3 regions of the Vagococcus xieshaowenii genome follow, and region 2 is predicted to be linked to each of the others. Evidence: predicted binding sites of a transcription regulator. Region 2 holds the regulator's gene; each other region holds the start of a gene.
What was found. The regulator CtsR, encoded in region 2, represses protease genes until heat stress. The targets are predictions, from matches to a motif close to TTGGTCAAAAAAGGTCAAANA.
Positions count from the first base shown of each region.

Region 1: E4Z98_RS02885 (ATP-dependent Clp protease ATP-binding subunit) is a predicted target of CtsR. The motif match lies at 1,353-1,373, and genes of this name have one in related genera.
Region 3: clpP (ATP-dependent Clp endopeptidase proteolytic subunit ClpP) is a predicted target of CtsR. The motif match lies at 1,542-1,562, and genes of this name have one in related genera.

Region 1 covers NZ_CP038865.1:581,889-585,177, forward strand. Annotated here, with positions in the region: gene E4Z98_RS02885 (ATP-dependent Clp protease ATP-binding subunit) at 1-1,312, opposite strand, end outside; gene E4Z98_RS02890 (phosphocarrier protein HPr) at 1,633-1,899, shown strand; gene ptsP (phosphoenolpyruvate--protein phosphotransferase) at 1,899-3,289, shown strand, end outside.
Region 2 covers NZ_CP038865.1:1,803,460-1,806,748, forward strand. Annotated here, with positions in the region: gene E4Z98_RS08680 (ATP-dependent Clp protease ATP-binding subunit) at 1-1,397, opposite strand, end outside; gene E4Z98_RS08685 (CtsR family transcriptional regulator) at 1,402-1,872, opposite strand; gene E4Z98_RS08690 ((deoxy)nucleoside triphosphate pyrophosphohydrolase) at 2,051-2,443, shown strand; gene E4Z98_RS08695 (DEAD/DEAH box helicase) at 2,466-3,289, shown strand, end outside.
Region 3 covers NZ_CP038865.1:802,503-805,791, forward strand. Annotated here, with positions in the region: gene whiA (DNA-binding protein WhiA) at 1-926, shown strand, start outside; gene E4Z98_RS03895 (hypothetical protein) at 967-1,473, opposite strand; gene clpP (ATP-dependent Clp endopeptidase proteolytic subunit ClpP) at 1,639-2,235, shown strand; gene E4Z98_RS03905 (thioredoxin domain-containing protein) at 2,248-2,778, shown strand; gene E4Z98_RS03910 (GNAT family N-acetyltransferase) at 2,836-3,289, shown strand, end outside.

The sequences.
Region 1 (3,289 bases), 760 kb from region 2:
CATGGTGTTGTAATGCTTCAGATAAGTGTTTTAATTGGTTTTGTTCTTTTTCTTTTAGTTCACCCACGGGAATGCCGGTTTTTTGTTCGACAATGGCTTCCATGTCCTTTTCGGTAACAGTCGGCATGTCTTCCTCAGCTACTTGATTTTCTTTTAATTTTTCTAAGTGGGTAATTTGATCACGATAGTAAGCGGCTTTTTCAAAATCTTCTTCTTTAGACGCAATATTTTTTTGCTCGATGGCTTGTTCTAATCGTCGTTCTAACAATTCTGGGTCTAACATTTGAATGGTTAAATTCTTTTTAGAGCCAGCTTCATCTAATAAGTCGATGGCTTTATCTGGTAAGAAGCGATCTTGAATATATCGGCTTGAAAGATTTACCGCCGCACTGATTGCTTCATCATCATATTTGACGTGGTGATAATCCTCATAACGTGTTTGAATCCCTTTTAATATTTCAAGTGTTTCTTCTACAGTTGGTTCATCAACTTGTACAGGTTGTAAGCGACGTTCTAAAGCTGCGTCTTTTTCAATGATTCGGTACTCAGCTAATGTTGTTGCACCAACTAATTGAAGTTTACCTCGTGCCAATGCGGGTTTTAAAATATTCCCAGCATCCATATTGCCATCACCAGCTGAACCGGCACCAACGATTTCATGGATTTCATCGATGAACAAAATAATTTGTTGATTGGCTTCGACTTCATCCATCAATTGTTTCATTCGTTCTTCGAATTGCCCGCGAATGCCTGTTCCTTGAACAAGTGAGACGACATCTAATTGGATAACTTCTTTATCCTGAAGTTTTTGAGGGACATCGTTGTTGACTATTTTTAAGGCTAATCCTTCTACTACGGCAGTTTTACCTACACCAGGTTCACCAATTAATACAGGATTATTTTTGGTTCTTCTATTTAGTATTTCGATGACGCGAGTGATTTCTTCATCTCGACCAATAACTGGATCGATACGCCCTTGTCTAGCTTCTTCGGTTAAATTTAAACCGTATTCAGCAAGTAGACTTTGAGCTTGTCCGGGTCCTTGTGGTGGCTGGCTAGGTCCTTGTCCTTGAGTGGGTGGTATTTGTCTAATATTGCCTTGATTGAATTGCTGAGATAATGCTCGATACCAATCATCTATAGAACTAAAACCATAAGGATCTTGTGCCATATTAGTGGACATAGGTTGATTAGGCCCTTGATTTAATTGACGATAACATTTTTGACATAGATATACTTTGTTGGTTTGATTACCTGTCATAATAGAAAGAGTAATGGTTGCTTGATTTTGTTTACAATTTTGGCAAAGCATAAGTGTCACTTCCTTTTTAATAAACTAAAGGTCAATTATTTTACTGACCTTTTTTGACCTTTGAAATAATTATACTGAGTTTCGTTATATAATTCAAGAATTAACCCTTTTGTCAAAAAATAGGGGAACAAAAGGTTAAAAAATACATAAGGAGTATTTCTACCGTCCTGCTGTATATGATGAAAGCGAATTAATTGTGATAAAAAAGTTGTAAGGAATTGAAAAAAATGGTAATGTTAACAGTTGAAAGGGATATTTTTAAGCTTATTTAAAAAAGTCCCCAAAAAAAATTTGTTTAAGACAAAGGAGAACGATCAATTATGGAAAGAAAAGAATTTAACATTATCGCTGATACAGGAATCCACGCTCGTCCAGCTACTTTATTAGTTCAAGCTGCAAGCAAATTCACTTCTGATATCAACTTAGAGTACAAAGGTAAATCAGTAAACTTAAAATCTATCATGGGCGTTATGTCTTTAGGTGTTGGCCAAGGTGCTGATATCGCTATTACTGCTGAAGGTGCTGACGAAGTAGAAGCAATCGCTGCTATTACTGAAGCAATGCAAAAAGAAGGTTTATCTGAATAATGTCTAATATGTTAAAAGGTATCGGAGCGAGTGATGGCGTAGCTGTTGCAAAAGCATATATGTTAATCGAGCCAGACTTATCTTTTACTAAACAAACAGTAGAAGATTCTGAAGGCGAAGTTAATCGCTTAAAAGCTGCTTTAGCTAAAGCGACTGAAGAAATCACTGCTATTCGTGATAAAGCTGCAACAACATTAGGTGAAGAAGAAGCGCAAGTTTTTGATGCTCATTTAATGGTTTTAGCTGACCCTGAGATGGTTAGCGCTGTTGAATCAAACATTAACGACAACAAAGTTAATGCTGAATCAGCATTAAAAGAAGTAACAGATATGTTTATCATGATGTTCGAATCTATGGAAGATAATCCATATATGCAAGAACGTGCGGCAGACATTAAAGACGTTACAAAACGTGTGATTAGTCACTTATTAAATGTTAAATTACCAAATCCATCAATGATTGATGAAGAGGTTATCGTGATTGCTCATGACTTAACACCAAGTGATACAGCACAATTAGATCGTCGTTTTGTTAAAGCTTTTGTGACAAACATTGGTGGTAGAACATCTCACTCAGCTATTATGGCTCGTTCATTAGAAATTCCTGCAGTAGTAGGAACAATGTCAATTACTGATTCAGTAGTTGAAGGACAACTATTAGCTGTTAATGGTATTACTGGTGAGGTTATTGTTGAACCAACAGAAGAAGAACAAGCAACTGTTAACAAAGCTGGAGCAGATTATGCTGCATTGAAAGCTGAATGGGATAAATTAAAAGATGCTAAAACAGTTACGGCTGATGGTAAGCATTTTGAGTTAGCTGCTAATATTGGAACACCTAAAGATTTAGAAGGTGTTAACAATAATGGTGGTGAAGCAGTTGGTTTGTACCGTACAGAATTCTTATACATGGATTCTCCTGAATTACCATCTGAAGATGCTCAATTTGAAGCATACAAAGCGGTATTAGAAGGCATGAATGGTAAACCAGTTGTGGTTCGTACAATGGATATTGGTGGAGATAAAGAATTACCTTACTTACCATTACCACACGAAATGAACCCATTCTTAGGTTACCGTGCATTACGTATTTCATTAGTAGAAGATGATATGTTTAGAACACAATTACGTGCTTTATTACGTGCATCTGTATACGGTCAATTACGTATTATGTTCCCAATGGTAGCAACATTAAAAGAGTTCCGTGCTGCTAAAGCAATGCTTGAAGAAGAAAAAGCTAAATTAATCGCTGATGGTGTCGTGATTGCAGATGATATCCAAGTGGGTATCATGATTGAAATCCCTGCAGCAGCTGTTATTGCTGATAAATTTGCGAAAGAAGTTGACTTCTTCTCAGTAGGAACAAACGATTTAATCCAATATACTATGGC
Region 2 (3,289 bases):
TGTAGTTTAGCGATTTTTTCTTCTTGACGCTTTTCTTGTTTGCGAAGTTTAGAAGCTTCTTCAAAATTTTGCTCTAAAATAGCGCCGTCTTTAGCTTCACGAATACTCGCTAATTTATTGATAGCTTTAACAAGTGGTGTAACTTTGGCCGTAGTATTTAAGCGGACTTTTGCAGCACTTTCGTCGATTAAATCAATCGCTTTATCAGGTAACTGACGACCACTAATATAGCGGACCGATAAATTAACCGCTTCTTCTAACGCTTCGTCTGTAATAGCGACTTGATGATGTTCTTCATACTTAGAACGAATTCCTTTTAATATTTCTAAGGCTTCTTCAGGCGTTGGCTCATCTACTTGGATTTTTGCAAAACGTCGTTCAAAAGCTGAATCTTTTTCGATATATTTTTGATATTCTTCTAGAGTAGTTGCCCCAATTGTTTGAATTTCACCACGTGCTAAGGCTGGTTTTAAAATATTAGAGGCATCAATAGCACCTTCTGCTCCACCCGCACCAATTAACGTATGTAATTCATCGATAAATAAAATCACATTGCCATCAGCATAAATTTCTGTCACCAATTGCTTCATACGTTCTTCAAATTCACCACGGTATTTTGTTCCTGCCACTACCGCGCCCATATCAAGCATCATCAAACGTTTCATTTGCATATCTTCAGGTACTTCACCATTAATAATCTTTTGGGCAAGTCCTTCAGCAATAGCTGTTTTACCTACACCGGGTTCCCCTACCAAAACAGGGTTATTTTTCGTACGTCGACTTAAAATTTGGATTAGTCGCTTCACTTCTTTTTCACGACCTAAGACAGGGTCAAGCATCCCTTCTCTTGCTAGTGCGGTTAAATCACGCGCTAATGCGTCCAATGTTGGCGTTTTAGAATCTAGAGTTTGCTCGCTCATACCACCTGATCGTTTTCCTTTTAATCCTTTACTTTCCATTGCACCAATCTTTTTTAAAACTGTTTGGCGTGTTTTGGCTAAATCCATGCCAAAATTACGCAATATACGTGAGGCTAATATCTCTTCATCACGTAAAATCCCTAATAAGATGTGCTCTGTCCCCACTTTAGGCGAACGCAATCTTACCGCTTCATCTTGCGCAAAGGTTATAATTTGGCTTGTTCTTGGAGAGTATGGTAAATAATCCACAACTTTTCCATATCGACTTGTATTAAAGCCTGTTAATGAGTCAATTTCTCTTTTTACATCTTCTACTTGAATGTCATAACTTCTTAATATCGAGCCTGCAACGCCTTCTTGTTCGATTACTAAACCTAGTAATAAATGTTCTGAACCTACGGATTGATGGCGGAAACGTTTGGCTTCTTCTTGCGCAATCACTAATACTCGGCGCGCTTTTTCTGTCAATTCTAGCATACTATTACCCCTTTTCTTCATAACGTAAGCGATCAATGACGGCTTTGATTATATTACTTCTAATATAGTCTTCCTGTTCATTGTGCTTGCCGATAACTTCATAACTGATGATTGATAACAATAATTGTGTTTCACTTTTCGTTAATAAGTTTTGCTGAAAAAGTTGTTCAATCACAGCGTTTGCTTCACTATAAGTTAATCTTTCTTCAATTAAATCACTTATATAGCACAAATAGTCTTCATTATGCCCTAATTGTACCCTTTGTATTCGAATATAGCCACCGCCACCACGCTTACTTTCAACCATATAACCTTGTGCCAATGTAAAACGCGTTTTAATGACATAATTAATCTGTGAAGGAACACAACTAAACTGTGAAGCCATCTCAACTCGACGAATTTCTACAACTTCTTCTTCTTGCAAAATTGTTTTTAAATACGCTTCGATCAAATCTGACATATTCTGATTATTCATTTCTCTCACCAACTTTTGACTATATTTGACCTTAAATATATTATACAGATTTTGAAAGCAGGAATAAAGGAAAAGGGGTTTATAGCTTCACAAAATATAAAACAACACGAGAAAAATAGTTATTACATACAAAGATTTGATACAATAACTATATCACTCTATGAAGGACGTAATTATTATGAAAAAACAAATCAATGTGGTCGGCGCTATTTTAATGAACGATGGTAAAATACTCTGTGCTCAGCGTAGCGAAAATATGTCGCTTAGCCTAATGTGGGAATTCCCAGGAGGTAAGATTGAAGAAGGTGAAACGCCGCAAATGGCGTTAAAAAGAGAACTAAACGAAGAATTATTAATCAATGTAGAGGTATCTCCAGATATCTTCGAAACAACGACTTACGAATATGATTTTGGTATTGTTACATTAACAACATTTATTTGTCAGTTAATTAACGGAACGCCTCAATTGACAGAGCACGCGGCGATTAAGTGGTTGAAACGCAATGAATTAGAAACGTTAAACTGGGCCCCAGCTGATATTCCCGCGGTAAAAAAATTAGCTCTTGATTAATCACTTTTAAAGGATGTGTTATATGGAAATTTTAGAACGCTCGCTAAAAAAGGCTTTTATCGACAAGACAATTCCCGGATCTTCCTATGATCCTGAAGTCATTATTAATCAACCGGTTAATCATACTTTTCTATTAAATACACTACAAAATGAATTAAACCATTGCGAAGATTTCTTTTTCTCCATTGCTTTTATAACAAAAGATGGATTAGATGCTATTAAAGCACAGTTAGCGGATTTAAATAATCAGGGACGACACGGGCGACTATTGACGTCCACTTACCTATCGTTTAACCAACCGAAAGTTTTTGAAGATTTACTAAATATTCCTAACTTAGAGGTTAGACTTTCAGATAAAAAAGGGTTTCATGCCAAAGGTTATTTGTTTGATAAGGGAACTTCTCATTCATTAATTATCGGCAGTTCTAACTTAACGTTAAGTGCCCTAAAGTTAAACTATGAATGGAATGTTAAGTTAACGTCCTATGAACATGGAGAAATTATCCACCAAATAAAGCATCATATGGAAGCAGAATGGCAAGCAGCCACACTATTATCACCACAATGGATTGATGCTTACGCTGCTAACTATGTACGGCCTATCTTTGAACCAAACGAGTTCGTAGAAACTATCACTGAACATCAAACGACTTACATCGCACCTAATAACATGCAACGACAGGCCCTTGAAAATTTACAACAACTACGCCAAGAAGGTCATCATAAAGGCTTAATTATTTCGGCAACAGGAACTGGTAAAACATTCTTAGCTGCTTTTGATGTCCTTCATTACAAACCGAAAAAAATGCTTTTTATCGTCCATAGAGAACAAATTCTTCATAAAGC
Region 3 (3,289 bases), 980 kb from region 2:
TTGCATCAGATGTTAAAAAAGAACTAACGACCTTGGATGTTCACCGCGAATCTGCTAAAGCAGAACTAGCAGCTCTGATTAGAATGAATGGTGCCTTGTCTTTGGCAAACCGCCACTTTGTTCTGAATGTACAAACGGAAAATGCAGCTATCTCTAGACGCATTTATACGTTATTACGAGATCATTATGACGTCCAAGCAGAATTTATCGTTAGAAGAAAAATGAAATTAAAGAAAAATAATATTTATATTGTTCGCTTAAAACAAGATACCCAATCTATCTTAACGGATTTAGATATTTTTGATGATTACGGTTTATCTGATCAAATTTCAGATATGATTATTGGTAACAATGAGCGTATGAAAGCTTATTTACGTGGTGGATTTTTGGCGGGTGGCTCAGTTAATAATCCAGAAACCAGTCGTTATCACCTAGAGATTTATTCTTTGTATGAAAATCATAGCCGAGAATTACAAGAAATTATGGGATATTTTGATTTAAATGCCAAAACATTAAGTCGCCGTAATGGTTACATTACTTATCTAAAAGGAGCAGAAGATATTTCTGATTTTTTGACCTTGATAGGGGCAACAACAAGCATGTTGAAGTTTGAAGATGTACGTATCGTCCGTGATATGCGTAATTCTGTGAATCGTTTAGTTAACTGTGAAACGGCCAATATGTCTAAGACAATTGATGCAGCAACTAAGCAAATTGAAAGTATTCAATACATAGAGTCACGCGTTGGTTTAGAATCATTGAATCATAAATTAAGAGAAGTGGCAGAACTACGCTTGATGCATCCAGAAATTAGTTTAAAAGAGCTTGGAGAGATTGCTCCTTCAGGCCCCATTTCTAAGTCAGGCGTGAATCACCGTATTAGAAAAATTATCGAGTTTGCCGATAAGCTAAGAGAACAAGGATAATAATGAAAAGAGAGTTAACCATTTTGGCTAACTCTCTTTTTTATCTGCGATATTTATTAGTAATTTGTTTTAATTCAATTTTGCGATCTTCAATCATTTCATTTAATTGATCTGAGAATTTCTCGAAAATTTCTCGTCCGCTTTGGTAGACATAGGCGCCTTCTGAACGAATTACTTTAGGGTCCAAAACAACTTTACGTTGCGCAATATTTTTGAAAAATTCTTCTACTAAAAAAGTAGGCAAATAATAATGGTTTTGAGCACAAAAACTTTGAATATAGATAAAGTCATCAATTGATATTTTGACATCATCAAATTTAACCGCTCGTTCGTAATCACTTAACAAGGCGCTTTCTTTGATTTCTATATCTCTTTTTTGAAGTACTTCGTTTATTTTTTTATTTAATAAAACTAAAATATCAATTTCTTTCATTTTATTTTTTATTTCTTCTCGTCGATCAATTTCAGATAAAAATTGTCGAATACTAATTTTTACAGCAATAATAGCGATAAAAGCTCCAATCAAAACACCTAACAACTCTGTCATAAAAAAACCTCCCAATAATTCTATATTAAATATATCAAATTAACCGCGAAACGAAAAGACAAACCTAAAGATTGACCAAAATTGACCTTTAGAGTAAACTTTATTTATATAAAGGTTTTCTTATGTTACAATAAGTAACAACAGATGAATTTAGGAGGAACTATTATGAATTTAATACCAACAGTCATTGAACAATCTTCAAGAGGTGAAAGAGCCTACGATATTTATTCACGTTTGCTAAAAGATAGAATTATCATGTTAAGTGGCCCAATCGATGATAATGTCTCTAATGCAGTGATTGCTCAACTATTATTTTTAGATGCGCAAGATTCTGAAAAGGATATCTATTTATATATTAATTCACCAGGTGGTAGTGTTTCTGCTGGGTTAGCTATTTTTGATACTATGAATTTCGTGAAAGCAGATGTTCAGACAATCGTTTTAGGTATGGCTGCTTCAATGGGTAGCTTCTTACTAGCTGCTGGGGCAAAAGGTAAACGTTACGCTTTGCCAAATGCAGAGATTATGATTCACCAACCACTAGGAGGCGCGCAAGGTCAAGCAACAGAAATCGAGATTGCCGCTCGTCATATTTTAAATACTCGCGAACGTTTAAATAAAATCTTATCAGAACGTACTGGTCAACCGATTGAAGTGATTGAAAAAGATACGGACCGTGACAACTTTATGTCAGCTGAAGAAGCAAAAGCATATGGTTTAGTTGATGAAATTATGGAAAGTAGTAAAAATCTAAAAGCGTAGGATGTGAGTGAAATGGAAAATATTCAACCAGCAGTGACAAACGAAGTAGGTATTCAATTAGGTGATGCTGATGCACCAGTTGTAGTTAAAGAATATGTTAATTTACGTTGTCCGTATTGTCGTCAATGGTTTCATGATTCAAAAGAAACTTACGCACAATTAATTGCCGATGGAACCGTACGACGTGTCATTAAATTATTTAACAAAGAAAAGTTTGGTTTACATTACGCTAATGCAATGCATGACTATGTTCCTAAAAATGGTACCTATGAGGAAACAGTCGCTGTTTTAGAAGCTATTTATGATTCTCAAACAGAGTGGGGACCAATGGACCGTGAAAATAGTTTAGGAGATGTATGTGCTTATGCTGAAGGGACATTAGGTCTTGTGAAAGATGCAGATACACAAATGCAAGAAGCTATATTAGATGAAACAACTCAAGCGGGTATTCGCTTTATTCCAACAATGATTATTGGAGATAACGTATTCGATCAAAAAATTACGCAAGAAGCGTTTGTTTCATTAATAAACGAAGCTAAATAACGTCGTGAAGAGGTGTGATGTTTATCATCATGCCTCTCATTTTTTTAGGAGTAGCATATGGAAATAAGACAAGCAAATCATGGAGAATTTAATCATATTTTACAATTGTTAAAGCAAGCTGCAACAAGGATAAAAAATACAGGTTCTACACAATGGGCACATGTTTTAGAAGGAAAAGAAGATCAGCAGTTATTAACACATTTATTAAACCAAGAAGTAATGGTAGGTATTATGGATAATGAAATAATCAGTGTGTGTTATTTGACGAAAAGAATGTCCGATTGGGATTGTAATCTTTGGGGCAATCGTTCAACGCCTCATGATTTCCCAACCTATTATTTGCACAAGTTAGCTTTAGCAGATGGTTATCAAGGTAAAGGCAAAGCAGATACCTTTCTTCTATCCCTCCAAAAACACATGAAACAGAAGTACCCAGAAGGTAGCACTATTCGTTTAGACTGTATGGCTGAAAAAAACATATTAATGGACTTATATGAAAGAGTGGGCTTTG